4 regions of the Actinomadura coerulea genome follow, and region 3 is predicted to be linked to each of the others. Evidence: riboswitches for the same ligand, from Rfam matches in the RefSeq annotation. Region 3 holds a riboswitch; each other region holds the start of a gene.
The links. A riboswitch is a leader RNA that binds a small molecule or an ion and turns the genes downstream of it on or off. The one in region 3 is predicted to bind cyclic di-AMP.
Positions count from the first base shown of each region.

Region 1: another riboswitch for cyclic di-AMP. It lies ahead of BKA00_RS02840 (CHAP domain-containing protein); the one in region 3 lies ahead of BKA00_RS21725 (C40 family peptidase).
Region 2: another riboswitch for cyclic di-AMP. It lies ahead of BKA00_RS31555 (NlpC/P60 family protein); the one in region 3 lies ahead of BKA00_RS21725 (C40 family peptidase).
Region 4: another riboswitch for cyclic di-AMP. It lies ahead of BKA00_RS40580 (C40 family peptidase); the one in region 3 lies ahead of BKA00_RS21725 (C40 family peptidase).

Region 1 covers NZ_JACHMQ010000001.1:597,698-604,824, forward strand. The annotation lists gene BKA00_RS02825 (Ig-like domain-containing protein) at 45-1,325, shown strand; gene BKA00_RS02830 (M48 family metallopeptidase) at 1,333-2,736, opposite strand; gene BKA00_RS02835 (hypothetical protein) at 2,733-3,998, opposite strand; gene BKA00_RS02840 (CHAP domain-containing protein) at 4,038-4,883, opposite strand; cyclic di-AMP (ydaO/yuaA leader) riboswitch at 4,893-5,064, opposite strand; cyclic di-AMP (ydaO/yuaA leader) riboswitch at 5,185-5,383, opposite strand; gene BKA00_RS02845 (C40 family peptidase) at 5,878-6,918, opposite strand; gene BKA00_RS02850 (NYN domain-containing protein) at 7,090-7,127, opposite strand, start outside.
Region 2 covers NZ_JACHMQ010000001.1:6,798,251-6,805,377, reverse strand. The annotation lists gene BKA00_RS31580 (FtsX-like permease family protein) at 1-425, opposite strand, end outside; gene BKA00_RS31575 (sensor histidine kinase) at 598-1,803, shown strand; gene BKA00_RS31570 (response regulator) at 1,800-2,438, shown strand; gene BKA00_RS31565 (DUF305 domain-containing protein) at 2,513-3,163, opposite strand; gene BKA00_RS31560 (DUF6153 family protein) at 3,240-3,758, opposite strand; gene BKA00_RS31555 (NlpC/P60 family protein) at 3,829-4,872, opposite strand; cyclic di-AMP (ydaO/yuaA leader) riboswitch at 4,876-5,020, opposite strand; gene BKA00_RS31550 (M56 family metallopeptidase) at 5,141-6,076, opposite strand; gene BKA00_RS31545 (BlaI/MecI/CopY family transcriptional regulator) at 6,073-6,450, opposite strand; gene BKA00_RS31540 (MMPL family transporter) at 6,455-7,127, opposite strand, start outside.
Region 3 covers NZ_JACHMQ010000001.1:4,728,206-4,735,332, reverse strand. The annotation lists gene BKA00_RS21740 (polyprenyl synthetase family protein) at 1-60, shown strand, start outside; gene shc (squalene--hopene cyclase) at 93-1,958, shown strand; gene hpnH (adenosyl-hopene transferase HpnH) at 2,020-3,024, shown strand; gene BKA00_RS21725 (C40 family peptidase) at 3,092-3,808, opposite strand; cyclic di-AMP (ydaO/yuaA leader) riboswitch at 3,818-3,956, opposite strand; gene BKA00_RS21720 (cobalamin-independent methionine synthase II family protein) at 4,365-5,402, opposite strand; gene BKA00_RS21715 (bis-aminopropyl spermidine synthase family protein) at 5,526-7,118, shown strand.
Region 4 covers NZ_JACHMQ010000001.1:5,441,846-5,448,972, forward strand. The annotation lists gene BKA00_RS39200 (RDD family protein) at 282-905, opposite strand; gene BKA00_RS25010 (RDD family protein) at 913-1,710, opposite strand; gene BKA00_RS25015 (amino-acid N-acetyltransferase) at 1,716-2,237, opposite strand; cyclic di-AMP (ydaO/yuaA leader) riboswitch at 2,507-2,716, shown strand; gene BKA00_RS40580 (C40 family peptidase) at 2,720-3,715, shown strand; gene BKA00_RS25025 (transcriptional regulator) at 4,177-4,407, opposite strand; gene BKA00_RS25030 (LacI family DNA-binding transcriptional regulator) at 4,824-5,918, shown strand; gene BKA00_RS25035 (cytochrome P450) at 5,974-7,127, shown strand, end outside.

The sequences.
Region 1 (7,127 bases), 4.1 Mb from region 3:
ACCGACAGATCGCCCAGTGGAACGACCGGGGGGTCCACATGCGGGTGAGTGGCTCAAGGCCGGGAGACCGGGGGCGGTACACGGCCGTGCTCGTCGTCGGCGGCGTGCTCGTCGGCGCGGGTGCCGCCGCGTGTTCGGGAGGCGCCGGGCCGGACGGCGGGGACGAGGTGAAGCTCGCCGTGTCGCCGGCCGGGGGCGGCGGGAAGCTGCGTCCGGACAGCCCCATCGCCGTCGAGGCGCGGCAGGGCACGATCGAGAACGTGACGGTGGCGACGAAGGACGGCGTGGTCGAGGGGGACCTGAGCGCCGACAGGACGCGGTGGCGGTCCCGGTGGACGCTGAAGCCGGGCACGGCGTACACGGTCGGCGCCACCGCCCTCGGCCGGGACGGCAGGACCCGCACGGTCCGCAGCGGCTTCTCCACGGCCGAGGTGAAGAAGACCAACGACGTCACGATCGAGGCGCCGTTCAACAAGGAGACCGTCGGCGTCGGCATCCCGATCATCATGCACTTCGCCCGTCCGGTGAAGGACCGGGCGGCCGTGGAGCGGGCCCTGGAGGTCACCGCCGACAAGACCGTCGAGGGCGGCTGGAGCTGGTTCGGCAGCCAGGAGGCCGTGTTCCGGACGAAGAGCTACTGGCCGGCGCAGACGAAGGTGTCGTTCCGGGCGCATCTGAGCGGCGTGCGCACCGGGCAGGGCGTGTACGGCGGGAAGGACTACGGCGTCGACTTCAAGGTCGGCGACTCGCACGTCTCCACCGCCGGCGAGGACAGCCACAAGATGGTCGTGAGGATCAACGGCAAGAAGGCCCGCACGATCCCGACGAGCATGGGGAAGGGCGGAGAGCGCAAGTACACCACCACCAACGGCGTCCACCTCGCGATGGGCAAGGAGGACCCGACCATCATGACGTCGGAGTGGGACGGCTGCGGCCCCGGCTGCGCCGGGTACTACAGCCTCACCGTGTACAAGTCGGTGCGGATCTCCGACAGCGGCGAGTACGTCCATAGCGCGCCCTGGTCGGTGGGATCGCAGGGGAGCGAGAACGTCAGCCACGGCTGCATCAACGTCAGCCCGTCCGACGCCAAGTGGTTCTACAGCCTCGCCCAGCGGGGCGACCCCATCACGGTGACCGGCAGCGACCGGGAACTGGAGGCGGAGAACGGCTGGGGGTACTGGCAGGTGAAGTGGCAGGACTGGGTGAAGGGCAGCGCCCTGAAGCGGTCGGTCACGACGGCTGCGCACGTGGACGCGGCGACCCTGTCGGCGCAGCGGGGCGCTCAGCCCAAGGCTCCGGAGAAGCAGCGGGCCGAGGGCGACTGAGCCGCGGCTAGCGAAGCGGCGGCGGGGCCTGGACGCCGTGCAGGCGCGCCCAGTCGCGGGCCATGGCGATCCGGTCGGGGGCCGAGGGGTGCGTGAGCCACAGCACGTACTCGGCGGTGTCGGGGTCCAGGTCGGAGATGTTGCGGACGGACAGCGCGTGCTGCATCGACACGAACGTCGACGGGTCGCGGGTGAGGTCCAGCGCGTGCGCGTCGGCGCGGGCCTCGATGTGGCGGCTCACGAGGTTCTGGACGGGGGCGGCGAGGGTCGTCCCGGCCGTCACGAGCGCGAGGACGAGCGCGATGGACCTCGGGTCGGCCGCCCCGCCGCCGCGGCGCGCGTCCGGTCCCGTCCCGCCGGCGCCGGGCCCGCCGGGGTCGAGCCCGGCGCCCCGCAGCAGGCGCGGGGACGTCATCAGCAGGTACAGCAGGCACATGGCCCCGGCCACGCCGAGCGCGCCCACGAGCGTGCCCCACAGCACGTCGTCGCGCTTGGCGTGGCCGAGCTCGTGCCCGACGATGGACTCGACCTGGGCGGGCGGCGACTTCAGCAGCGTGTCGTAGAGGACGATGCGGCGCGTGGAGCCGAACCCGGAGACGTAGGCGTTGAGCGATGTCGTCCGGCGGGAGGCGTCCGCGACGAGGACGTCCTTGACGGGCACGCCGTCGCGCCTGGCCATCGCCAGCAGGTCGCCGCGCAGCTGACCCGCCGGCAGCGAGTGGAACTTGTTGAAGACCGGCTCCACGGCGAGCGGGTAGACGAACGAGGCGAAGACGACGAGGACGAATCCGCCCGCGGCGGCGCCGGTCCACCAGTAGCGCGGGAAGCGCCGGGTGAGGGCGTAGAGGAGCAGCAGGGCGATCGTGTAGATGACCCACGTGACGGCGAGGGACTTCGCCTGGTCGACGAGCCACGCGGGCCAGCTCTGCGTGGACAGCCCGTACCGGCGCAGCACGGACTCGCCCCAGATGTCGAACGGCAGCCCGGCGACGCGCAGGAGCGTGGTCAGGGCCATCGTCCCGAGGACGATCAGGAACGGCCGGCGGCGGAGCTTCGCGGTGGCCCGGCCGAGGAAGCGGGCGCCCAGCGGCGTGAGGCCCAGCACCAGGATCAGGGCGAGGCCGACGAGGAGCCCGCTGTAGGCGGGCGGGGTGACGGCCGAGTCGAACGCCCGGGAACGGGCGATCTCGGCGGGGGTGAAGTCCAGCGCCGGATCGGGTCTCACGTGCCCGCCGGGGACGTGCCCGGGCAGAGGGTTCCACGGCGTGGTCCTCGCGAGGACGGTCGCGACGCCGGCGAAGAGCACGGCGGCGGTGACGGCGGCGGCGATCCGGGGCCGCCGCGCGGGGACCGCGCCGGACGTCCCGGCGGCGTGCCCGGCGCGGTCCTGGTCGGTCTCCGCCTCGCTCATGCGAGCTCCTCCTTCACGTAGTCGCGCCACAGTGCCGTGAAGCGCTCCCGGGTGAGGCCGAGCACGTCGCGCAGCGCCGCGGCCTCCGGGGCGCGCCCGGCGGCCCGGTAGAGCCGCACCAGCGCCGCCTCACCGTACCGGTCGGCGACCATCCGGCAGGCGAGCCAGGCCTCCTGGTAGGCCTGCGAGAGGCGGGGGGAGCCGCCGGCGAACGCGTCGGCGGACGGCAGCGCGGACGGCGCGCGCCCGGCGGAGACCTCGCGGCGCAGCTCGCCCGCCGCCGACCGGGTGCTGATCTTGACGCGCCGGTAGCCGACGTAGTCCGCGAAGCCCTCGATCAGCCACAGCGGGGTGCGCCCGTCGCGGGCGCCGCCGGTGGCGACGTGGGTGAGCTCGTGGGCGAGGACGACGTCGCGGCCCAGCTCGTTGAGGCGGCCGAAGGTGCCGGGGGAGACGATGACGCGGTCCTCGCCCCGGCCGTTCCCGGCGGCCGGGGCCACGGCGGCGAGCGCGGCGATCTGGCCGAGGCTCTGCCCGGGGCCGGCGAGCGCGGAGGCGAGGGTCGCGTCGGCGGGGACGAGCGCGACGACCCGCTGCGCCCACCCCGTGCCGACCACGGACGTCACGACCGGGACGGCCGCGTCCAGCCGCGCGGCGATGCCGCCGAGGCCGGGGCCGTCGCCGATGACCAGGCTCGTGCGGCCCCTGACCACCGCCAGGGGGCCGCAGTCCCAGATGTCGGTGTCGTCGGCGAGGCCGCGGGACGTCCCGTCGCCGACGATCGTCCACGCGCCGCCCCGCGGGGCCAGCGTGAGGTAGCGGGTGCGGGCCACGTCGCCCCGGTCGAAGCCGCGCAGCCTGTAGCGCACCTCGACGCGGACGACGGCGGTCTCGCCGTCCACGGCCTCGGTGGTGACGACGCGCTCCCGCCAGCCTTCCAGGGGCAGCTTGCGAAGGTTTCCGTACACGCGTGACTGGGTGTCCTGGAAGGCGGCGGGGGCGCTGCCCACCGTGGCGAGGAACGCCACGCGGTCGCCGTCGCGGACGGCGCGGGCGCGGTTGGCGAGAACGGCGGAGGCCATGGCCGAGCTGAACGTCCCGGCGGTGGGGGAGCCGGGAGCGCCGGCGACCGCCGCGCCGCCGCCGGAGCGCCGGCCGGCGAGGCCGGCGCCTCCGGCGAGGAGGGCGGCGGCCCCGCCCGCGCCGAGCGCGAGGACCCTGCGCCGCGTCACGGGGGCGTCCTGCCCGGGGCCTTCCTCCATGGGCGCGATCCTATGCAGGGCGCGGGGCGGGGGGCGCCGTCACGACCGGTAGTCGGGGTAGCCGTAGCCGACGACGACGTCTGTGGAACGTTCCTTTATGCGGACGGCGTTGTCGGTGTTGCCCTCGACGGTCTCGATCGTGCCGTCGTCGACCTTCTTGATCACCATGCCGACGTGCTCGATGTCGTCGACGGACTCGCCGCCGTCCCATGCGAAGAAGACGATCGCGCCGGGCCTCGGCTCGGTGCCCCAGCGGCCGTGCTCCTGGAACCACTGGGCGTGGGCGACCGTCCAGGCGTCGCTGCCGACCTGGTCGCTGAAGCCGATCTGCTCGCCCACCCAGGAGACGAACATGTCGCACCAGTTCGCGTCGCCGTAGCCGCTGAGGGAGCCGCCGTCGCGCGCGAGCGTCTCCCGCGCGCGGGACGTGGCCATGTACCACTCCTGGAACTTGGTCTCGCCGCCGCCGTCCTCCTCGATGCCCACCTGCGACCGGGCGAGCTCGATGGCCTGCGCGGCGGTGGGCCGCGACTTCGCGGGGGCCTTCGCGGCGGCCTTCTGCGAGGTCCTCGCCGCCGGCTGCTCGGGCCGGGCCCTCTTCGCCGGGGCCTTCGAGCCGGTGGTCTCGGGCTCGCCTTCGGACGCCCGCCCCGGTGTGCGCCCGGCTGGGGCGCCGGGCGCCGCCGGGCCGGGGACCAGGTCGGCCGCGGCGGCGGACCTCACCGGGGCGGAGCCGAACGGCAGGACCGACGCCTGCGCGGTGGCCGCGGCGGTGCCGAGCACGGCGGCGCCGACGATCATGCCGCCGGTCGTCCGCCACGTGAGGGACAGGGGATTCGGCTTGCGGTGCCTGCCGGGGTTCTTCTTGCAGTGCGCGCGTGGCACGGGGGGATCTCCTCGACTTCCATGCCGCCTACCGGGTTAGCTGACGGGTTCGGGCGTGGAAGCCGCCCTACGGCCCGCGAAGGCAGGCCGATTCACCCCGAAAAGGACGCAGTGGGTCCCCGGTTCCACGGCGGCCGCGCATGCGGGGCACGGCGGTCCGCGGATTCGGCGGTGACGTGCCCGGGGGCGGGCACGCCGGTTCGGATGGGGAATTCTCGGCGGGCGGAAGCGCCCGCGGAGTGAAGGGGGTGGGGGCGTGGCCGCGTGGCGGCCACGCCCCAGGTAACGCTGCGGGATTCACTCCTTCTCTTCCAGACGCCTACCGGGTTAGCTGACGGGTTCGGGCGTGGAAGTGGCCCTACGGCGGCTCTCGCCGGACTGCCGGGAGAGACGCGCCGATTCACCCCGGGTGCCGGAATGCCCGTCCGGAGGGGTTCTCCGGACTCCGGCGAATATGGGTCCCCGGTTCCGCGCTGAAGCGGATTCGGCGCTGCCGCTGCGATCCTGGGGGCGAGATGGGGCCCGGCGCGGGACCTGTCTCCCGCGTGCGAACGAGCGGCGCCTTGTGTTGTGGGCGGACGGCGGCCCGTCTCCGGGGACCGTCCGGGGCCTGCCCCGTGTACGCCATCGTGGCTGCGCGCTCAGCGCCATGCACGCTGCGGGCGTGCGCACGGTGGACGGGGCCGGCCGGGTCTGCGTCGAGACCGTGCGGCGCCTTCGGGCGCCGCGGGACGGCACGTGGGGCGTGCCGCCTGGGGGTGGGGCGCGTGGCTCGCGCCGCCGTCACGCGGGTGCTGGATGCGCCGCGTGGGACCGGGGCGCCTGGTGGGCGCCGCGGGTCCACGGCGTCTGGAGGGCGCCGTGAGTGGTGCAAAGGTACCAAAACCCCAAAAGAAGGCAAACCCCCCCAAAATCGACAACGGACCAGGTCAAGCCTGGTCCGTTGTCGATGGAGGTCCCGTGACGCCTGTGGAGCAGGGGGTCAGGGGGTGCGTCAGGGGCGCCCGGCGCCGTAGAAGTTGCTCTTGTAGTAGCCGGAGCTGATGTCGCTGATCTTGACGACGTCGCCGGTGTGCGGGGCGTGGATCATCTTGCCGCCGCCCACGTAGAGGCCGACGTGGCCGAGGTTGCTGAAGAACACCAGGTCACCGGGCTGCATGTTGTTCCAGGCGACCCGCTTGGAGCTGGTGTAGGCGTACTGGGTGTTGGTGGTGCGGGTGATGCTGACGCCCGCGGCGGCCCAGGCCTTCATGGTCAGGCCGGAGCAGTCGTAGGAGCTCGGCCCCTCGGCGCCGTAGGAGTAGGGCTTGCCGAGCTGGGCGTAGGCGAAGTTGAGCGCCGTGCGGGCCGGCCCGCTCGCCGGGCCGTTGTAGGTGCCGCCGGTGGGGCCGCCGCCGCCCGGGCGGGAGGGCGTGCTCCCGCCGCCGAGCCGGCGCACGAGCGCCTTCTGCTTCTGCACCTGCTTGTCGAGGTCCTGCTTCTGCTTCTTCAGCTCGTCCTGCTTGGACTTCACCTCGTCGTAGGCCGCCTTCGCCTGCGACTGCTCCCGGCGGAGCCGCTGGGCGGTCGCGAGGAACTGGGTGAGCTGGGAGCTGCGCTCGTGCGACAGGTGCGAGAAGACGGCGGCCTGGTCGAGGATCGACTGCGGGTCGTTGCTGCCGACGAAGCCGGTGACGTCGGCCGAGTCACCGTTCTTGTAGGCGGTGGCCGCCATCTGCGCGATCTTGGAGCGCTGCTCCTCGAAGTCGGCCTGCTCCTGCTTGCTCGCCTTGGTCGCGGCGTCGAACTTCTTCTTGGCGACCTTGAGCTTCTCGCGGTTCTGGTTGAACTGCTCGACCTTCTGGTCCATCTTCTCGTTGAGCTTGTCGAGCGTCTTCTGGGCCTGCGCCCGGGTCGGCCTGGGCTCGGCGTGCGCCACCACCGGGGAGCAGGTCAGGGAGACCGCCACGGTCAGTGCGGCGACGGCCGCCAGGCGACGGGAGCCCGCCCCGCGGCCGGGCCGCTGCGCCGGTGCCCCGATGTGATCATTGGCCACGGTCGGTTTCGCCCCTCTCGTCCACGACGTCAGCGGACGACATTAGCGAGGGGCTACAGCCGTCACAACCGATTCATCACTCTTTGATTGACATCTGTGGATATTGTCCACTTCTAGTGACGGCATGATCACGTACGGCGAAGACTGCCTTATCGGAGCCTTATGGGCGCCTTAGGAGCGGCCCAGCCTGCGCAGCAGCAGGGAGGACG
Region 2 (7,127 bases), 2.1 Mb from region 3:
CTGTCGCCGGCCGCCAGTCCGGTGCTCTCGGCCAGTTCCGCCGACAGCACGATCCGGCCGCGCGCGGGCGGGCGCGCCCGGTCTCCCGGAGCGACGCCGAAGAGCGCGGCCGGTGCTCCGCGTGCCCCGGACGGGCCGAAGGACATCCGGCTCATCGAGATGCCGAGCGGCTCGGCCCTCACTCCCGCGACGTGCTGCCAGGCCCGCGACGTCGCCTCGTCGATCCGGCTCCCCGCGAAGGACGCCTCTCCGGCGAACACGACGTGGTCGGCGGGAAGGTCCTCGACGGCCGAGGCGCTGTCGCGCGCCAGGCCGGCCGTCAGCCCGGAGAGCATGGTCACCAGCAGCGTTATGAGCAGCACGACCGTCCCCATGAGCGCGAACCGCCCCTTGGCGAACCGCAGGTCTCGCAGCGCCACGAACACCGGTGGGCCCCCGTTCCACTCATCAACCGGAATCGACGTTCCCAGCCTGCGCCGCGGGCCCGTCCCGGCACATCGTGCGCCGGGACGGGCGGATCGCCTTCCTCCGGACGCCGGGGCCTCAACCTTTCGATCGATGCGGCCCCGGGCGTCCGTCGCCTACTGTGAGTGAGAAATGCCGAACGATCTGTTCTCGCCCGCGATGCGGTTGCTCGGCTGGGCCGTGCACGGCACCTTCCTGGTACTGCTCGCGATCGCCCTGGTCCGCACGCTGCACGACGCGCGGGCGGGAATCGCCGCGGGCGGCCTCGCCCTCGGGGCCCTCTACACCGGCGGGGTGGTCTGGGCCCGGCACGACCGGCGCCCGCGCCCGCTGCCCGCCCGGCTGTGGCTCGCGCTCCTCACCGCGGCCTGGGCCGGTCTGGCCATGTCCTCCCCCGACTTCGTCTGGCTGGCCTTCCCGCTGTTCTTCCTCTACCTGCACCTGCTGCCGCTGCCCGCCGCGCTGCCCGGTGTGGCGCTGCTGACGGCCGCGGCGATCGGGGCGGTGGCCTGGCACGGCGGCGGGGTCACGCTGGCGGAGGTGCTGGGCCCGAGCGTCGGCGCCTCGGTCGCCACCCTCATGGCCCTCGCCTACCAGGCGCTCTACCGGGAGAGCGAGCAGCGCCGCCTGCTCATCGAGGACCTGGTCAGGACCCGCGAGAGGCTCCTGCGGGCGGAGGCCGGCGCGGCGCGGCTCACCGAGCGCGAGCGCCTGGCCCGCGAGATCCACGACACGCTCGCCCAGGGGATGTCCAGCATCATCCTGCTGCTGCGCGCCGCCCGCCGCGACCTCGACAGCGACCGCGACGCCGCGGTGGGGCGGCTGGCGGAGGCCGAGCAGGCCGCCGCGGAGAACCTGGAGGAGGCCCGCAACTTCGTGCGGGAGCTGGTCCCGCCCGCCCTGCAGCGGTCCTCCCTGCCGGACGCCCTGCGCCGGATCACCGAGTCGGCGGACGCGCGTTCGGCCGCCCGGATCCGCTTCCAGGTGTCCGGGTCCCCCGCCGAGCTCCCGGTCGACCACGAGGTCGCGCTGCTGCGCATCGCCCAGGGCGCTCTGGGCAACGCCGCCGGCCACTCCGGCGCCGAGAACGTCGGGGTCACCCTGACCTATCTTGACGACATGGTGGTGCTGGACGTCTTCGACGACGGGCGCGGCTTCGACCCCGCTTCGGTCGGCGGGCGCCCGCCGGAGAGCGGGGCGGGCACCGGCTACGGGCTGCGGGCGATGCGCGACCGCGCCCGCGCGCTGGGCGGCGCGCTCACCGTCGAGTCGGCTCCCCGGGAGGGGACGGCCGTGGTGGCGACCCTGCCGCTGCCCGGCAGCGAGGAGCGGCGGTGAGCGGGCCGATCCGCATCCTGCTGGTGGACGACCATCCCGTGGTCCGCTCCGGGATCCGCGCCATGCTCGCCGACCAGCCCGGCTTCGCGCTGGTCGGTGAGGCGGCGACGGGGCGGGAGGGGGTCGAGGAGGCGCGCCGCCTCTCCCCCGACGTCGTGCTGATGGACCTGCAGCTCGGCGCCGGGATGCACGGCAGCGAGGCCACCCGGCAGATCACCGCCGCGGGGGCGGGCGCGCCGCGCGTCCTCGTGCTGACCACGTTCGACACCGACTCCGACATCCTCGCCGCCATCGAGGCCGGCGCCACCGGCTACCTGCTGAAGGACGCGCCCCCGGACAGGCTGTTCACCGCGATCCGGTCGGCCGCCGCCGGAGACAGCGCGCTCGCCCCGAGCGTCGCCTCACGGCTCCTCGGCCGCATGCGCTCCCCCACCGCGACGCCGACCGCCCGCGAGCTGGAGGTGCTGCGGCTGGTCGCCGAGGGGCCGTCGAACCGCCAGATCAGCAGGCGGCTGTTCCTCAGCGAGACCACGGTCAAGACGCATCTGGTGCACCTCTACGCCAAGCTCGGCGTCGACTCCCGCACGGCCGCGGTCGCCGCCGCCACCCGGCGCGGCCTGATCCGCCCGCCCTGACCCGCCCGCCCTGGTCGCGGGGCGCGCCGGAGGCGGGCGGGGCCGTGGCCCCGCCCGCCTGTGCTCGTCGGTCTCTACCGCTTCAGCAGGGTCCGCATCTTCTCGATCTCGGCGGTCTGCGAGGAGACGATGCTCCCGGCCATCTGCTTGGCCGGGGGGAACTGCCCGGAGGACTGCTCGGTCCTGGCCATCGCCACGGCGCCCTCGTGGTGCTCGATCATCATCTCCAGGAACGCCCTGTCGAACGCCTTGCCCTTGGCGGCCTCCAGTTCCTTCATGTCCTTCTCGCTCATCATCCCGTCCATGCCGCCCGTGCCGCCGTGGTGCATGCCGCCCATGCCGGTCGCGCCAGGCGAGGGAACCGGGGCGCCCCAGCCCTTCAGCCACGCGCTGAGCTGCTGGATCTCCGGTTCCTGCGCCTTCTCGATGTCGGCGGCCAGCGTCTTCACCTGCGCGGACGAGGCGCGGGCGGCGGCGAGGCCGGCCATCTCGACCGCCTGCCGGTGATGCGGGATCATCATCTGCGCGAACATGACGTCCTGGCCGTTGTGCGGTCCGGCCTGGGCGCCGCCCGGAGACGCCGAGTGGGCGGGCATGGAGTGGGCGGGCATGGAGTGAGCGGGCATCGAGTGGCCGGTCGAGGCGCCGTTGTCGTCGCCGTCGCCGCACGCGGCCAGGGCGATCGCCAGGGCCGGGACGGTGATGAGCGCGAACGCTCGCTTCATGGTGGTGGGCCTTCCGTGTCGAGTGCTGTGATCGGTGGTCGGCGGCGGCGCCCGTTTCCGGGCGCCGCTGGACCTGTCACAGCCTCAGCACGCTCAGCTCGTGCAGGGACGGTCTCGGCGGCGGCCGTCCGACCGGCGGGATCCGCACCCGCGCCGGCCTCGACACGGCCGCCGGCGGCGACCTCCGCAGGCGCAGCGCGAGGAGGGCCGCGATGAGCGCGAGCGCGAGCATGGTCAGCATGGCCAGGCAGACCTGGCCGCCGGGATGGTCCGGGTGGCGGTCGGAGTGATGGCCGCCGGGCCGGTCGTCCTGGGGCGGGCGGTGCCCCGTCACCGCCTCGGTGACGGGGGCCGCGTGCCCGGCGGTCATGGACGCCAGCGGAACGCCGCTCATCTCCGCCGGGCCCGACGTGGCCTGGAAGCCGTGCATCGCCAGCAGGCCGAGGAGCACGAGTAGGCCGGAGAGCACGAGTAGGCCGGAGAGCACGGGCAGGCCGGACGCCGGGTGGAGGACGCCCCGGCGCCCAGGGCGTCCCACCCGCCGTTCCGCGTTCGCGCCGTCCCCCGCGGGGAGGCCGCCGACGTGCGTTCTCATCTCGGATACCAGGGTAGCGACGGGTGACCGGCGGTCACCGCTCGGTCACCAGGCCAGGTGCCATCGAGGGTCAGGCGACCCGGACTCCGCCGGCGAAGGGGCGGCCGGCGATCGGCGCGATCTTGACGACGTCGCCGGTCTGCGGCGCGTGGACCATGTTGCCGTTGCCGATGTACATGCCCATGTGGTGCAGGTCGCTGTGGAAGAACACCAGGTCGCCGGGCTTGAGCTGGCTCATGCTCACGTGGGTCCCGGCGTTGTACTGGCTGCCGGTGTAGTGGCCGAGGGTGATGCCGACCTGCGCGTAGGCGTACAGGGTCAGGCCGGAGCAGTCGAAGCCCTTGATGTTGGCGCCCTGCGCGGTGCCGTAGCTCGGGCCGGAGGCGTTGCCGCCACCCCAGGAGTAGGGCACGCCCTGCTGGGCCAGGGCGGCCCGGACGGCCGTCATGGCCTTGGCCGAGGCCCCGCCGGAGTTGATGTTGGGGATCGAGCCGGGCCGCGTACCGGCGGTCTTGAAGGTGCCGAGCTGCTTCTCGACCTTCTTGAGCTTGATCTGGAGTTCCCGGCGCTTCTTCCTCGCCTCGCCGGTGAGCGCGCGCACCTGGGCGGCGCGCTGCTCGGCGGCCTTGCGGGACCGGTCGGCGCCCTGCATCACCTGGAGCATCTGCGTGATGCGGACGTCGTTCTGCTTGGCGAAGTAGTTGAGGGTGGCCGACTGGTCCAGGACGGCCTGCGGGTCGGAGGACGAGGCGAAGGTGATGGCCGGGTCCGCCGGGCCGTTCTTGTAGCTGTCGGCCGCGATCTTCGCCATGCGCTCGCGCGCCTCGTCCAGGGCCTTCTGCTGGCGCAGGGCGCTGCTCTTGGCGAGCTTCGCGGCGTGCTCGGCCTGCTTGAGGCGCTCGCGCAGGCCGTTGTACTGCTCGCTGAGCTTCTCGGCCTCGTCGGCGAGCTTCTCCTGCTGCGCGGTCAGTTGCTTGCGCGTCGGCTTGGGCTCGGCGTGGGCGGGCGCGGGCGCGAGAAGGCCGGCGGACAGCGCGAGGGCGGCCGTCCATGCCGTGCCGGTGCGGATCCTGCGGCGGGCTGTCGTTCGGGTACCGGCAGCTCGTCGCTGCATGCGGTGTCCTCTCCTGTACCGCCTACCGGGTCAGCTGACGGGTTCGGGCCGGAGTCGCCCTACCGTCCCGCGGGACGGATTCACCCCTGAAGATCGGGTCCCCGGTTCCCCGGACGGAGCCGTCCGCGGGATTCGGCGCGGTCGCCGGCCGTCCCCGGCGGGGACGTCGGACCGTGACCTCCTACGGAGCGTAGGAGGTTTACGGTCGGTTCGCCACCGGAGCGGAGGATTTCCCCAAAAGCCACATACCGCCTCCGCAGGGCCGGGCTCAGCACGTCGCGGCGAGTTCGGCGACCGCCGCGGCACCGGTCAGGAGCGGCGCGGCGACCGCCGCCACCGCGAAGAGGCCGGCCGCGAGCCGGACGGCGCGGCGCGGCCTCGCCGGAGCGCCCTCCAACCGCAGCACCCGCTCCATCAGCGCCCCGGCGGCCGGCGTGCCCGCCGCGCCGAGCGCCCCCGCGCCGGCGGGCGCCGCCGAGAGCCGGCACAGCGCGTCGACCAGCGGCCCGCTCCCGTGGACGCGGACCGCGGCGTCGTCCGCGGCCATCTCCAGCAGCAGCGGCAGCCGCGCCCTCGCGCGCCGGACGGTCGGCAGCCACGGCAGCATGGCGTGGACCAGGTCCAGGGCCAGCAGGAGCACGTGGTGGCGCTGGCGCAGATGCGCCCGCTCGTGCGCCAGGACGGCGCCGAGCTCCTCGGCGCTGAGCGCCTGCTGGGCCCCGGTGCTGACCACGATCGCGCGGTGCCGGGACGGCAGCGAGTACGCGACGGGGACGGGGTGGTCGAGGACGAGGACGTCCGGGTGGCGGCGGTCCTCGCGGGCGACGAGCCGCAGCATCTCCCGGTGCCGGCGGCGGTGGCGCACGGCCCGGCCGAGCCTCGGCAGGCCGCGGGCGAGCACGGCCGCGCAGGCCGCGGCGAGGACGGCGGTCGCGACGGCCGCGGCGGCGGTGGCGAGACGGCCGTGGTGGGGAAGGCAGTCGCGCAGCCGGGACAGGAGCCCGTGACCGGGTCCCGGCGGCGCGAGCAGCCCCGCCGCCGCGATCCCCGCCGCGGCGATGAACGTCCCGGCGAGGGCGGCCGTCCAGCAGGCGATGGCCGCCCCCGGGCCGACGGCCGCGCGCCTGAGGAGGTCGAGGACCGGCCCCGCCGCGCACCCCAGCAGGACCACCGCGACGACCAGGGCCGCCACCAGCGGGATCACGCGTCCTCGTCCGCGGTCCGCCGACGCAGGGCGTCCAGGAGGTGCCGGGCGTCCTCCGGCGGGACGCTCTCGGCGAACCTCGCCAGGATGGCGCCGTGGTCGGCGGCCTCGCTCAGGGCGTCCAGCATCAGCTCGACCGTGTACTCCTCCCGCGGCCGCGTGGGGCTGTAGCGGAAGGCCGTGCCCTCCTGCGTACGCCGGAGGAGGCCCTTCTGCGCCAGGCGTTCGGCCACGGTCTGCACGGTGTTGTAGGCCAGCGCCTTGTCCGCGTCCTCGTTCAGCTCGGCCATCAGCTCGCGGACCCGCAGCGGGCGGGGCGCCGCCCACAGCACGTCCATGATGGAGCGTTCGAGCGATCCTCCGAGTGCGGACACGCGGTCACCTCCGTCCCGCCCACATTCTGCCGGACGTCTCCTGAGGGCCGGCCTCCTGGCGCGGGGTTTCTCCAGCGTAGGCGGGTGTCCGGCGGCCCGGCATCCACCAGTTGGCCCTGCCGCACAGCTCCATCACCGCCGGGACGAGGATCATCCGGACGATGGTGGCGTCGACGAGGACGGCGACGGCCATACCGAGGCCGATCTGCTTGACCGACACGTCGGGGCCGAGCAGCGACGTCGAGAAGACGGCGATCATGATGGCGGCCGCGGCGGTGATGACCTTGGCGGTGCTCGCCAGCCCGCGGGTGACGGCCGTCCGGGTGTCGCCGGTGCGCACGTACTCCTCCCGGACCCGCGAGATCAGGAAGACCTCGTAGTCCATGGACAGGCCGAACAGCAGCGGGAACATCATCATCGGGACCCAGGTCGTGATCGGCATGGTGGTGGGGAAGCCGAGGGCCGAACCGAGCCATCCCCACTGGACGACCGCGACCAGCACGCCGTAGGCGGCGCCGATCGACAGCAGGTTCATCACCGCGGCCTGCAGCGCGATCGTGACCGACCGGACCAGAGCGACCAGCAGGACCAGGGAGAGGGCGACGACGACCCCGATCATCAGGGGCAGGCGGGAGCCGACGTCCTCGGCGAAGTCGATCGCGCCGGCGTTCGGGCCG
Region 3 (7,127 bases):
GGCGCCGTGGCCGCCGAGTTCCGCGACATCGCGCTGTTCGTCACCTCCCGCGACCACTGACCCCGCCGCGCCGGCGAGAAGGGAAGCGCTGCATGACCACCACCGACGTGTCCGGACTCACCGGCGCGGCCGCCGTCGCCGCCGAGGCCGCCCGCGACCGCCTCATCGGCCTGCAGTCGCCCGGGGGCTGGTGGAAGGCCGAGCTGGAGACCAACGTCACCATGGACGCCGAGGACCTGCTGCTCCGCCAGTTCCTCGGCATCCGCTCCGACGCCGACACCAAGGACGCGGCGCGCTGGATCCGCTCCCGGCAGCGCGACGACGGCACCTGGGCGAACTTTCACGGCGGCCCCGCCGACCTGTCCACGACGATCGAGGCGTACGTCGCGCTGAGGTTCGCCGGTGACCCGGTGGACGCCGGGCACATGCGCAGGGCCGCCGCGTACGTGCGCGAGGCGGGCGGGATCGAGGGCAGCCGCGTCTTCACCCGCTTCTGGCTGGCGCTGTTCGGCCAGTGGTCCTGGGACCACCTGCCCGTCATGCCGCCCGAGCTGATGTTCCTGCCGAGCCGCGTCCCGCTGAACGTCTACGACTGGGCGTGCTGGGCGCGGCAGACGATCGTCCCGCTGACGGTCCTCGGGTCGCTGCGCCCGGTCCGGGCGCTGCCGTTCGACCTGCCCGAACTGCGCTGCGGCGTGATGCCGGCCAAGGACGCCCGCGGCTGGGGGGCGGCGTTCGGCGCCCTCGACCGCGTCCTGCACGTGTACGAGCGGCGGCCGGTGCGCCCGCTGCGCCGCGCGGCGCTGCGCCGGGCCGCCGACTGGATCATCGCCAGGCAGGAGGCCGACGGCTGCTGGGGCGGCATCCAGCCGCCGTGGGTGTACTCGCTGATGGCGCTGCACGAGCTCGGCTACGGCCTCGGCCATCCGGTCATCAGGCGCGGTCTGGACGGCCTCGAACGCTTCACGATCCGCGACGGGAAGGGACGCCGGATCGAGGCGTGCCAGTCACCTGTCTGGGACACGGTGCTCGCCATGAACGCGCTCGCCGACGCGGGCGCGGCCGCCGACCACCCCGCCCTGCTGCGGGCGGCCGAATGGGTCGTCGGCGAGGAGGTCCGGGGGCCGGGGGACTGGGCGGTGAAGCGGCCGGACGTCCCGCCGGGCGGCTGGGCGTTCGAGTTCGACAACGACGTCTACCCCGACACCGACGACACCGCCGAGGCCATCCTGGCGCTGCGCAGGGCCGCCTTCCCGGCGGCGGAGGAGCCGATCAGGCGGGCGGTCCGCTGGCTGGAGGGGATGGCGTCGCGCGACGGCGGCTTCGGAGCCTTCGACGCCGACAACACCCGCGAGCTGTGCACCAAGCTGCCGTTCTGCGACTTCGGCGCCGTCATCGACCCGCCGTCCGCCGACGTCACCGCCCATGTCGTCGAGGCGCTGTCGAAGGAGGGCCTCGCGGAGTCGGCCGTGGTCAGGCGCGGCGTCGTTTGGCTCCTCAGGGCGCAGGAGGCGGACGGCTCATGGTTCGGGCGGTGGGGGGCGAACCACGTCTACGGGACGGGCAGCGTGGTGCCCGCGCTCGTCGCGGCCGGGGTCCGTCCCGGCAAGCCCGCGATCCGTCGCGCCGTGGTCTGGCTGGAGGACCACCAGAACCCCGACGGCGGCTGGGGCGAGGACCTGCGCTCCTACGACGACCCCGCGTGGATCGGGCGGGGCGAGTCCACCCCGTCGCAGACGGCCTGGGCGCTGCTGGCGCTGCTCGCCGCAGGCGAGCGCACCCCGGCCGTGGACGCGGGCGTGCGGTGGCTCGTCGACCACCAGCGCCCGGACGGCAACTGGGACGAGGACCAGTTCACCGGCACCGGCTTCCCCGGCGACTTCTACATCAACTACCACCTGTACCGCCTGGTCTTCCCGTTGAGCGCCCTCGGCCGCTACCTGGACGGCGCGGCATGAGGCGGGCGCGCGAGCCGGTGGAGGCCACCGAGTTCACCCTGCACAAGGAGGTCCGGACACCATGAGCATGCCGCTCCGCCAGAGCCTTCGCATCGGGGGCCACATCCTCCGCAACAAGCTGCGCGGCAGGGAGAAGTTCCCCCTCATCGTCGAGTTGGAGCCCCTGTTCGCCTGCAACCTCGCCTGCGCCGGCTGCGGGAAGATCCAGCACCCGCACGACGTGCTGAAGAAGCGCATGCCGGTCGAGCAGGCCCTCGCCGCCATCGAGGAGTGCGGCGCGCCGATGGTCTCCATAGCGGGCGGCGAGCCGCTCATGCACCCGCAGATCGACGAGCTGGTGCACGAGCTCGTCCGGCGCAAGAAGTTCGTCTTCCTGTGCACGAACGCGCTGCTGATCCCCAAGAAGATCGACAAGTTCGCGCCGTCGCCGTACTTCGCGTGGGCGGTGCACATCGACGGGCTGCGGGAACGCCACGACGCGTCCGTCTGCAAGGAGGGTGTCTTCGACGACGCCGTCGCCGCCGTCAGGGAATGCCGGCGGCGGGGATTCCGCGTCACCACCAACACGACCATCTTCAACACGGACACGCCGCAGACCGTCATCGACGTCATGAACTACCTCAACGACGACCTCGGGGTCGACGAGATGATGATCTCGCCGGGCTACGCCTACGACAAGGCGCCCGACCAGGACCACTTCCTCGGCGTCCAGGAGACGCGGGAGCTGTTCCGCAAGGCGTTCGGGGACGGCAACCGCAAGCGGTGGCGCTTCAACCACTCGCCCCTGTTCCTGGACTTCCTGGAGGGCAAGGTCGACTTTCCCTGCACGGCCTGGGCGATCCCGTCCTACTCCCTCTTCGGCTGGCAGCGTCCCTGCTACCTGATGTCGGACGGCTACGCGCAGACCTACCAGCAACTCCTGGACGAGACCGACTGGGACTCCTACGGAAGGGGACGCGACTCCCGCTGCGCCAACTGCATGGCCCACTGCGGCTACGAACCCACGGCCGTCTTCTCGACCCTCGGTTCTCTCAAGGAGTCCTTGCGGGCCGTCCGCTCGGTCTGACCCGCCTCATGGCGGGCTTTGCCCGGCACCGGCGATCCGCCGGTGCCGGGCGTCTTGCAGGGACGGCCTACTTGAGGGAGGTCGGCCGGTACGCCTTGTACTCGTCGCCCGAGGACAGCCCGTAGTCGAGCGTCCGGTGGTCGGTACCGTACCGGCCGCGCTGCTCGTAGGCCCAGTACGACGAGTGCTCCTTGTCGGCCCACTTCTCGAAGATGACGACGTGCCGGGTGGTGTTGCTGCCGAGGGCGTCCATGACGAGGTCGCCCTTCTTCAACTCGGACATCTCGATGCGCTCGGTGTACCGCGACGAGGTGAGGCCGACGGTGTTGGTCCCGGGCTTGGGCAGTCCCAGCGCCATGGAGACGTAGCCCGAACAGTCGGTGCGGTAGCCGTTGTGCGTGCTGGTCTGGCTGTAGGGGACCCGCTGGCCGGTGTGCGGATGCCAGGTCCTGGCCCGGGCGACGACCTTGGACCGCGCGTCCGACTTCGGCTCGGCTGCCGGCTTCCGGGGCTCGGCCTTCGCCGAGGGCGTGGCCTTCGCCTGGGGCTTGAACTCCTTCAGGACCTCGGCCTGTGCTCTGACCTGGTCCTGCGGTGCCGCCTGCCGCGGCGCGGCCTGCTGCTGCGGGACGGTCTGGACGGCGGCGACCGTCTCGGTGGACGCGTGCTGCAAGGTCGTCGGCATGGCCGCCGTCGCGCCGAAGACGGCGAGACCCGTCAGCGTGACGGTGGCCCAGGGGCCTGGCCGGAGGACACGCGACCGCTTGTCGTGCTTGCCTTTCAAGGGGGGCTCCTTGCTTCCATGTGCCGCCTACCGGGTTAGCTGACGGGTTCGGACGTGGAAGTCGCCCTACGGCCTGAGCAGGCCGATTCACCCCAGTTCGGGTTGGGTCCCCGGCTCCGCCCCACGGCGGACTCGGCGGGTGCCGCTGAGAGGCAGCGGCGCTGACGATGTGGGGCCCGGTCGCTGAGGGATCCCGGGCCTTGTCGCGCGGGGACGGCACCCCGCCCCACCGCGCGCGGAACCGCCACGGCGGGACAAAACGCCTGGAAGGCGTCTCGAAGGGGCAAAGCTACTGAAGCCACCCCCAGACGGCAAGGTCACCCCTATAGACGGAGGGAAAACCTCCAGTCAATATTCGGAGAGAAGGGCCGCGCCCGGTCTCGGGGCCCTCGTGATCGGGCGCGCCCTTCAGGGAGCGTTCGCCGCGGCGGCCGGGCTGCCGCTCGGCGGTGGCCTGACCCGGTACGCCGACTGGCGCGGGTACCTTCCCGATGACCGCCGTCCACCCCCCTGAGCGCACCTCCGGGAGGCCGCTCGGGGGAAGGCCGACGAAGGGTCAGACGCCCAGTTGGGCGGCGGCCAGGGCCGTGCCCTCCACGCGGGCGGCGATCTTGGCGAACGCCGTGTCGCGGGACGTGGAGGTGTCGTCGGCGAACGGGGAGAAGCCGCAGTCGTCGCAGGTGCCGAGGCGGTCGACGGGGATGTGGCGGGCGGCGGCGAGGACGCGGTCGCGGATCTGCTCGGGCGTCTCGACGCGGGGGTCGATGGGGTCGACGACGCCGACGAAGACGCGGGCGTCCGCGGGCAGGTGGCCGGCGACGATGGCCAGGATCCGGTCGGGGTCGGGCTCGCTGGCCAGCTGGAGGTAGAAGTTGCCGGCCCTGAGCTGGAAGAGCTTGGGCAGCAGCCCCGCGTAGTCGACGTCGAGGCTGTGGGTGGAGTCGAGGTCGCCGCCCGGGCACACGTGCACGCCGATCCGGGCGCGCTCGTCGGCGGAGAAGCGCTCCAGGACCCGGTTGTTGAGCGCGATGAAGGCGTCCAGCACGCCGCCGCTCGGGTCGAGCTTGAGAGAGAGCCGGCCGTCGGTGAAGTCGAGCTGCACCACGTGGGCGCCCGCGTCCAGGCAGGAGCGGATGTCGGCCTCGGCCTCGTCGACCAGGTCGTCCAGGAACATCTCGCGCGGGTAGCCGTCGATGCCGTCGGCCGGGTACAGCAGGCTCAGCGCCGATGGGGCGATCACGGCCTGCTTGACCGGCGCGGTCGCGTGGCGCTGCGCGGCGCGCAGGTAGTCGACGGCGTGGCCGGTGTAGCGGAACGGGCCCGCCGTCAGCCGCGGCAGCTGCCGCTGGTGCCCGTCGGCGAACGGGATCACCGCGCCGTCGGGGGCCAGGTCGGGCAGGCCCGCGATCGGGTAGGTGGCGAAACTCGGCTTGGACTGCTCACCGTCGGTCACCACCGGTGAGCCGAGCTCCTCCAGCCGGCGGAGGGTCTCGCGCACGGCGTGGTCCTGGGCGGCGGCCAGCTCGGACGGCGGGGCGGTGAGCAGTTCCGGGGGACGCGGGATGCTGCCGATGGGCTCTGTGGGGAGGGGCATAAGGCGAGGCTACGCTACTCAAAGTAGCGAGAGAAGTGCTTATCGTGACCAGAGGTGGCCGTGTGAACATCCGGCGTCATCGCGGCGAATACGCGCGGTCCCGCGCGCCGGTAGCATTCGCGGGTGGTCGATGGGGGAGTGCCGGACGGGCCGCCGGTCGCGGCGGACATGGATCCCCGGCGGATCCACACCGCGCTGAGCCTGCTGGCGGACCGGCGCTGGCGGACGCTCGGCGAGCTGGTCCGGGAGACGGGCGCGCCGCGGCGTTCGGTGGAGTCGCTGCTGGCCGGGCTGTCGCTGGAGCACTCCGGCGGCGACCGGTTCCGCCTCACCCCCGACCAGGGCGCCGAGATCGCCGAGTCCCTGCGCACCGGGTACCGTCCGCTCGACCCGGCCGACCCCGTGGCGCACCTGCTGCCGGAGTACGCCGCCGTGGTGGAGCGCGTGGCCGGGCTGATCGAGCGGGCTCCGCGGGCGCGGCACGTCCTGGACCATGTGTCGGCCACACCGGAGACGGTCGTGCGGCGGGCGCTGCTGCTGGGGGCTCGGTTCTGGCTGCCGGGCACGCGCCTGCTGTGCGTGGGGGACCACGACCTGACCTCGCTCGCCGTCGGGCTGGTCCATCCGGGCGTGCAGACCACCGTCGTCGACGTCGACGAGCGGATCCTGGCCTACATCGACGCATGCGCCGCCGAACTGGGGCTGGACGTGCGCACCCGCTGGGCTGATCTGAGGCTGGGGCTGCCGGCGTCGGCCGTCGAGTACGCGGATCTGGCGGTGACCGATCCGCCGTACACGCCGGAGGGCGTCGGTCTGTTCGTGGCCCGGGCGGTGCAGGGGCTGCGAGACCAGGGGCAAGGGCGCGTCCTGCTGGCCTACGGGGCGAGCGACCGCACCCCGGCGCTCGCGCTGAAGGTCCAGCAGGCGCTGCAGGAGCTGAACCTGGTGAGCGAGGCCGTCTACCCGGACTTCAACGGCTACTTCGGCGCGGAGGCGATCGGTTCGCGCGCCGACCTTTACGTCCTGCGGCCGACCGGGAAGAGCCTGCCCGCCGCCGGGGCCCGCGCCGACCGGTTCGCCACCGCCATCTACACCCAGGGCCCCCAGGCCGTCGAAGCCCGGACGGCCGTGCGGGCGTCGCCCGACGACGTCGCCGACCTGCGGCCGGACGTCCTGGTCGGGGACTGGCCCAAGCAGGTGCTTCCGCAGGCGCCGCGGGTGCGGCTGACGACCTGGCTGGCCAAGCCGTACGCCGCGCGGGTGCGGCGCGCGGCCGTCACGCTGCCCCCGGGGCTGGAGGGGGCGCTGGTCCGGGTGCTGCTGGCCACGCGCGCCGAGCAGGTGCGGGTGTTCCTCCCCGACCCTCCCGGCGACCTCGCGGACGAGGCCGCGTCGCTCGCGGGCGTGTACGAGCTGACCCGCCGCGGCTCGGCCGTCGAGGCGGTGCGCACCCCGTCCGGCACCTCCGACCGGGCGCAGCGGATCGTGCGCGCCATCATGGACCGGGCTCACGGGAAGGTCGCCAACGTGTGGCGCGACGCCCTGATCGACGCGCACCCCGGCCTGACCAAGCGGCAGGCCCGCACGGTCGTGGCCGACGCCGCCCCGTGGGCGCGGGACGCCACCCCGCTCGAACTGCCGCTCCACCGCCTGCGTGACCTGCCCGCCGCCGTCCGCGCCTCCCTGGACCTCGCCACCACGGCATCGGCCGGCTAGAGCCGCACG
Region 4 (7,127 bases), 710 kb from region 3:
AGCGGTGTCGTTCTGGCCACCGCAACAGCATCGGAGGGAACTGTCAAAGCGGAGGCGACATCCGGGACGAGACACATCCCGCCGGTTTCAGGACCGTAACCGGAACGAGCGGGCATATGGCGCCGGCCTCTCGGGCGTCCGGAAACAGCGGCCATCTCGGCGAAACATGTATGGCGCATGCGAGTGGACCAGGGCACGCGCCCGGCCGCGCACGCGAGTACGCGGTATCGGACGGGTGTTATCGGGCCCCGCGCGCACCTCCCGGTGCGGCGGAGAGGGCCTCAGAAGGCCGAGGATTCGGGCCGCGGGCGCTTTACCACGAGCGTCCCCGCGAGCCTGTCGTGAACAGCCTGCCGGCGATCGCCCTCGAACACGGCCCCCGCGTTCACGACCCAGAAGATGCTCGCGAGCAGACCGAGTACCGGAATCGGACGCAGCCCGATCGGCACCGAATAGGCGGCGGCCCGCAGAACGCACCGCAGAACGTCCGGACGCGTGGACGCGTCCACGACATTCGCGCCCGGCGGAGCGGCGGCCTCCGCGGGCTCGGGGGCCGCCAGGGGCACGAAACCCGGTACGGACACGGGGAGGGCCGACACGTCGCCGCGCCCGGCGCTCCCACCCGCTCCGCCGGCCCCCTCTGGCGCCGCTTCAGGCGCCTCCTGAGGCGTCGCCGCGACCACCTCGATGCCCGCGACGCGCTTGCCGAGCGTCCGGCCCCAGAGGGCGAGCTGGATCGCCTCGTACAGCAGCATGCATCCGGCCACGGCGGACGGAGCGACAACGTCCGCCGTGTGCCCGGACACCAGTTCGCGGACGACGAGAACGACGGGGACGCCGACGACGAGCGTGTCGACTACGCGTGCCAGGAGCCTCTGCCCCGGCTCGGCGAGCGGTGCCGCCATCGTGGCCTTAGCCCGCGTACTCGGAGTACTCGGACTCGTCATATCCGACCCGCTCGTCAATGACGAGAGTGCCGGCGAAGCGATCGTGCAGCGACTGATGCAGAGGCTGGTCCCAGATCGCCCACAGGTAGGCCATCAGCGCGCCCGCCCAGACCAGCACCATCCCGTACGCGGCGTAGTCCCAGACCATCACCGCCAAGACGAGGAAGAAGAAAACGCCTAGCTGGTAGCCGACGTGAGTGATCCCGGCGCGCCAGACAGCCTGCGTCGTGGTGATCGGGGTGCCCGCGGGCCTCGCCTGCACGACCCCGAGGCCCAGAACGCGCTTCCCCAGCGTGCGCCCCCACATGGACAACTGCACGGCCTCATAGATGAACGGAAGCACAGACAGGACGCAGAAGAGGGTGAAGATGATGGGCCAGTTCCACACGCCCCCCTCGTCCTCGGTCTTGCTGCCCGGCTTGCCCAGACCGAATGCGCCGATCGTCACCGGCAGGACGAGGGCGAACCCGAAGACCGCGACGAGCGCGTTGTCAATGATTCGCGCGCCCGCCCTACGGTGGATCGGCGCCAGCGACACATCACCGCCGTCGTCGTACGAGCCGTAGTCGTCATAGCCGGGCTGCTGGTTCCACTGCTGCTGTTGCGTCTGCCATTGCTCCTGTGGCTGTTGCTGCCACTGCTGCTGGGACGACTGCTGCTGTGGTTGCTGCCACTGAGAACCTTGGTACGGAGGGGGCGGGCCGTAGGAACCCTGCCCCTGCTGTGGCTGGTAAGGCCCCCCGCGGTGGTGGGAATCGCTCATTAGGGTCAGTCCTCCAGGCGAAGCAGCATCCGGGTGTTGCCCAACGTATTCGGCTTGACCCGGTCGAGGTCCAAGAACTCTGCCACGCCTTCGTCGTAGGAGCGGAGAAGTTCCTCATACACCTCTGGCGACACCGGAGTCCCCAGGATCTGCTGGAAGCCGTGGCGAGCGAAGAACTCCACCTCGAAGGTAAGGCAGAACACCCTTCGCACGCCGAGTTCACGGGCGTTCTCCAAGAGGCGGGTCACGATCCGGTGCCCGATTCCCCGTCCCTCGCATCCCTTGTCCACGGCGACCGAGCGGACCTCCGCGAGGTCCTCCCACATGATGTGGAGGGCGCCGCAGCCGATGACCGGCCCGGGCGTCCCGTGCTGGATGTCCTCGGCGACCCAGAACTCCTGGACGTCCTCGTACAGCTTGACGGTCGTCTTCTTCAGCAGGCGACGCCCCGACCCGGCGTACAGGTCGACGAGCCTGCGGATCTCCTGGACGTCGGCGGTGCGGGCACGCCGGATCACGACTTCCACAAACAGGCGAGATTATCGAACGTCTCGGCCCGCCAGGGAACGCCCTCCCGCCCACCAGCGCCGAGCACCGCGCGCGAGTGACTAGATAAAAGGGACTAGACACTCCCCGGGTCCACCCGAGAAGCGGCCCGGGACGGGGCGCGGGGCGCGGCCCATCCGGCGCCTCCCTCGTTCACCGCGCCGCGTGACCTGCGAATTCGCATGTTCTGGTTGGCATCCAATGCGGGGTCCGTTAGTGTCCTGCGCTGACATCGGCCCACCGCAGGACGGAGGCCGATCCGCCGAGTCCCACGGGTCGCAGCCAGCCGCCCGAGGAGCCGGGGACCCACTTTCGGGAGCGTTCGGGGATTCGCCCCTGAGCGACCGACCGTGAGGGGTGAATCCGCTTTCGCGGGGCGATCGGTTCGCTCGCGGACGCGGACGGGCCGCTCCGGCCCCAACCCGTCAGCTCACCCGGTAGGCGGCTGAGGAGAGGAGTATTCGTGAAGCGATCGCGGCATGCTTCCCTTTCACACTTCCGTGGGCGCGCGGTCATCGTGGTCGGCGCGCTCGCCGTCGTCTCGACCGCCCCGCACGCGATCGCCCCGCACGCGATCGCCGTCGCGCACGCCGACCCCGAGCCCTCCGCCAAGGAGCTGCGCACCAAGGCGCTCAAGCTCGCCGACCAGCTGGAGCAGCTCACCGAGCAGTACAACGGGCTCAAGGTCCGGCTCGCCCAGTCGCAGCGCGCCGCCAAGGTCGCCACGGAGAACGCCAAGCGGCAGGAGAAGGCGCTGGAGGTGCTCCGCCAGAAGGTCGGATCCCTCGCCGCGACGAGCTACATGCAGGGCGGCTCCGACCCCGCGGTGTCGTTCGTCGCCTCCCAGGACCCGCAGTCCGTCCTCGACCAGGCCGCGACCCTCCACTACTTCGCCAAGCAGGACAGCACCCAGGTGCTCGGGCTGATGCAGGCCATGCAGTCCGCCCAGCGGGCCCGCAAGTCGGCCGAGGCCCGCGCCAAGCAGGTGAAGGACCTGAAGACGCAGCTCGACTCGCAGCGCACGAAGATCACGGACGCCTACGAGAAGATCCGCGGCAAGCTCGTCGACAAGGACCCGACCCAGCTGGCCAAGCTGCCCGTCATCGGCACCGGCAAGGCCGCGCAGGCGCTCCGGTACGCGATGAGCAAGATCGGCCGCCCGTACGTGTGGGGCGCCGCCGGCCCGAGCACCTTCGACTGCTCCGGCCTGACGATGTGGGCCTACAAGCAGGTCGGCATCAACCTGCCGCACTACACCGGCAGCCAGTGGAACGCCGGGACGCACGTGTCGCGCGGCGAGCTTCAGCCGGGCGACCTCGTCTTCTTCCACGCCGACCTGCACCACATGGGGATCTACATCGGCGGCGACAAGATGCTGCACGCCCCGCACACCGGAGACGTCGTGAAGATCGCCTCCATGAACGGGCGCCCCTTCGCCGGCGGCGTCCGGGTCGCCTAGGCTGCGTTTCACAGTCCCGGCCCGCTTCGCTCGCCTGGCGGCCCGCTACGTGACCGGGCCTGGACGAACGCGGCATCACTTCGCGATCTGCTCGGCTCCGCTCGCCTCCGGCTTCGCTCCACCGGCCAGGTCACGCGTTCGCGCGCGTGTCGGAGACTACTTCGAGACAGGCTCTAGGACTCCGCCGCCCCACTGACCGCCGGCACCGGCCGGCTCGGCCGAGCCGGGGGTGCGCCGGCCGAGAGTCTCGTGGGGTCGTGCTCGCCGGAGGCCGGGGCGGATCCGTGGACCTGCGGGCCTGTGGCCGTCAGGCCCGAACGCCGTCCGCGGCGACGCCTTCTGCAGGGACCTACCTGCCAGGGCGCGGGCGCCGCCGCTGCGGGGTCGGACGGAATTCGGATGAGCCGCCGTTCTCTCCGGATGACGCTCGCCGTCCCCTGGCGAGCGTCGGGGGTGCTTAGCTAGATGAGCTGCCTCCGGGCCGCCCACACCACGGCCTCGATAGGGGTGTTGACCTCCAGCCGGTCGCAGATCGTCCGCAGCCGGCGCCGCAAGGTCCGAGCGCTCAGTTCCAGCTTGCGTGCCGCCACATCGGCGGTGACACCGCTGGCGATCTGGGCGAGCAGCCGGATCTCTTCCTCGCTCAGCCCGAAATCGTCGGTGCCACGACGTGCGAGTGTGGCTGTTTCCACTCCGTCCTCCCTCGTCCGTGGTGATGACCGCGGGGATGCAGCCGTCCGCTGCACAGGCACGGGTTGGGCCTCGATCTGTACGCGCGTTGGGTTGCCGGGTCCGGACCGTTCCGGACTTAGATCATCGGATTCCTTTTCTGTCTCGCGCGCTTGGCCGGAGGTGGCCGCATGGCCGATTGCGGGGATGCACGGGGGAACTCCGGGTGACGATTCACTCGTTGGCCTGCCGAGGGAGACGGGATGTGATCGCCAGCCATCCGCCCGCCCCTTCTCGCCGAACCCACCGGTCCTCGCAGTGAACGAAGATCGTGAATCGTTTCAAGCTACGCTTCGGCTCGGAACGCTAGGCGGCCGGATCCGGCCCGTCAAGCGCCGGTCAAGAACGCTGCGTGCCCGATCATTCACCATGTGTGACCGTGCATTCGGCGCCCCGCCATGCCAAACTCCACTACCTGGGAAAACGCCCATGGAGCGGGACGAGGAGCGAGTTGCCACAGACCAGTATCCGTGAGGTCGCGAGGCGTGCTGGAGTCTCAGTTGGGACCGTTTCGAATGTCCTAAACCGGCCAGATCTCGTGGCCGAAGCTACCCGTGACCGTGTTCGCGCGGCGATCGAGGAGCTCGGATTCGTCCGCAACGAGTCCGCGCGCCGGCTCCGCACGGGCCCCGAGCGGACCGCCGGTGAGTTCGGCGACCAGCCGCGCCGGGCGTTCGGCGTCCTCGTCGAGGACCTCGCCAACCCCTACGCGACCGACGTGGCGCGCGGCGCCGAGGCGGCGCTCAACGCGGCGGGCCACGACGCCCTGTGGCTGTCCAGCGACCACTCCGCCCGCAAGGAGCGCCGCCTGCTGGAGCTGCTCGCCGACCAGCAGGCCGCCGGGGTCCTGGTCATCCCGGTCGGGATCGGCCCCCGCGACATCTCCCGGCTGCGCGCCGCGGGCATGAGCGTCGTGCTGATCGACCGGGACGCCTCCGACGTGTGCTCCGCCCGGGTCGACCACGTGGCGGGCGGCGAGGCGGCCGCCGCGTACCTGCTCGGCATCGGACGCGACCGCATCGCGTTCGTGACCGGCATCCCCGAGCCGCAGCCCTGCGTGGAACGCCGCGACGGGGCCGCCCGCACGATCGTCGAGGCGGGCCTCGGCAAGCCCCCGGTCCTGGTCAAGGACGCCCTGAGCCCCACGGAGGGGCAGGCCGCGGCGCGCCAGATCATGGCCATGTCCCCGGTGCCCGACGGCGTCTTCTGCGCCAACGACCTGCTCGCGATCGGCCTGATCAACGAGCTGACCCGGCTCGGCGTCCGCGTCCCCGAGGACATCGCCGTGATCGGCTACGACGACATCGAGCTCGCGGCGAGCGCCGCCGTGCCGCTCACCACCGTCCGCCAGCCGCGCCGCGAGCTCGGCTGGGAGGCCGCCGAGCTGGCGATGGCCGAGATCGGCGAGGGCAAGTCCCACCAGCACCGCCAGGTCGTCCAGCGGCCCGACCTGGTGGTACGGGAAAGCGCCTAGCGCCGCCCGGTCGGCGCTGTTGACATTCCGTCTCAGATTCGGGTCCGCTGGAGGCATGGAGGACAGGACGGGCCAGACGGTACAGGCCGGGTCGACCGCCGTGCTCGGCTTCGATCCGGGCGACCCGGCGTTCCGCGCCGACCCCTACGCCCACTACCGGACGCTCGGCGCCAGTGGGCAGAATCTACATCGAACGGACGTCGGTCTGCGCGTCACCGCGTCCTACGAGCTGTGCGAGCGGATCCTCCGCGATCCGCGGTTCGGGCACCGCCCGTCGGACGGCGGCGTGTGGCGCGAGGCGCAGGCGCGGCACCGGTCGTTCCTGACCATGGACCCGCCCGACCACACGCGGCTGCGCCGGCTCGTCAGCAAGGCGTTCACGCCGCGTCTCGTGGAGCGGCTGCGGCCCCGGGTCGAGGAGCTCGTCGACGCGCTGCTGAGCCCCCTCTCCGGCGAGGTCGACCTGATCGCGGCGCTGGCCTACCCGCTGCCCGTCATCGTGATCAGCGAGATGCTCGGCGTCCCCGCCGAGGACCGCGACCTGTTCAAGGGCTGGTCGGACAGCCTCGCGCGCGGTCTGGACCCGGACTTCCTGCTGCCGGAGACGGAGATCGCCCAGCGGGACGCGGCGCGCGAGGAGTTCGCGGAGTACTTCCGGGAGCTGGCCGCCGAGCGCCGGGCCGAGCCGCGCGACGACCTGCTGAGCGCCCTCGTGGGTGTCTCCGACGGCGGAGACGTCCTGTCGGAGCAGGAACTGCTGGCGACGTGCATCCTGCTGCTCGTCGCGGGTCACGAGACGACCGTGAACCTCATCGGGAACGGCGCGCTGGCACTGCTCCGCGACCCCGCGCAGGCGCGGCTGTTCCGGGAACGGCCGGGGAACGCCGCGGCGGCGGTGGAGGAGCTGCTGCGCTTCGACCCGCCGGTGCAGCTGACCCTGCGGTCGGCGCTGGAGGACGTCGAGCTGAACGGCACGCTCGTCGAGCGCGGAAAGCTCGTGCTGCTGCTGACGGGCGCCGCCAACCGGGACCCGGCGGTCTTCGACGACCCCGACCGGCTGGACCTGCTCCGCTACGCCCAGGGCCGCGAAACGCCGAAGCACCTGTCGTTCGGGCACGGCGCCCATTTCTGCCTCGGTGCGCCGCTGGCCCGGCTGGAGGGCCGCGTCGCGCTCGGCAGGCTGTTCGAGCGCGACGTGGCCCTCGCCTC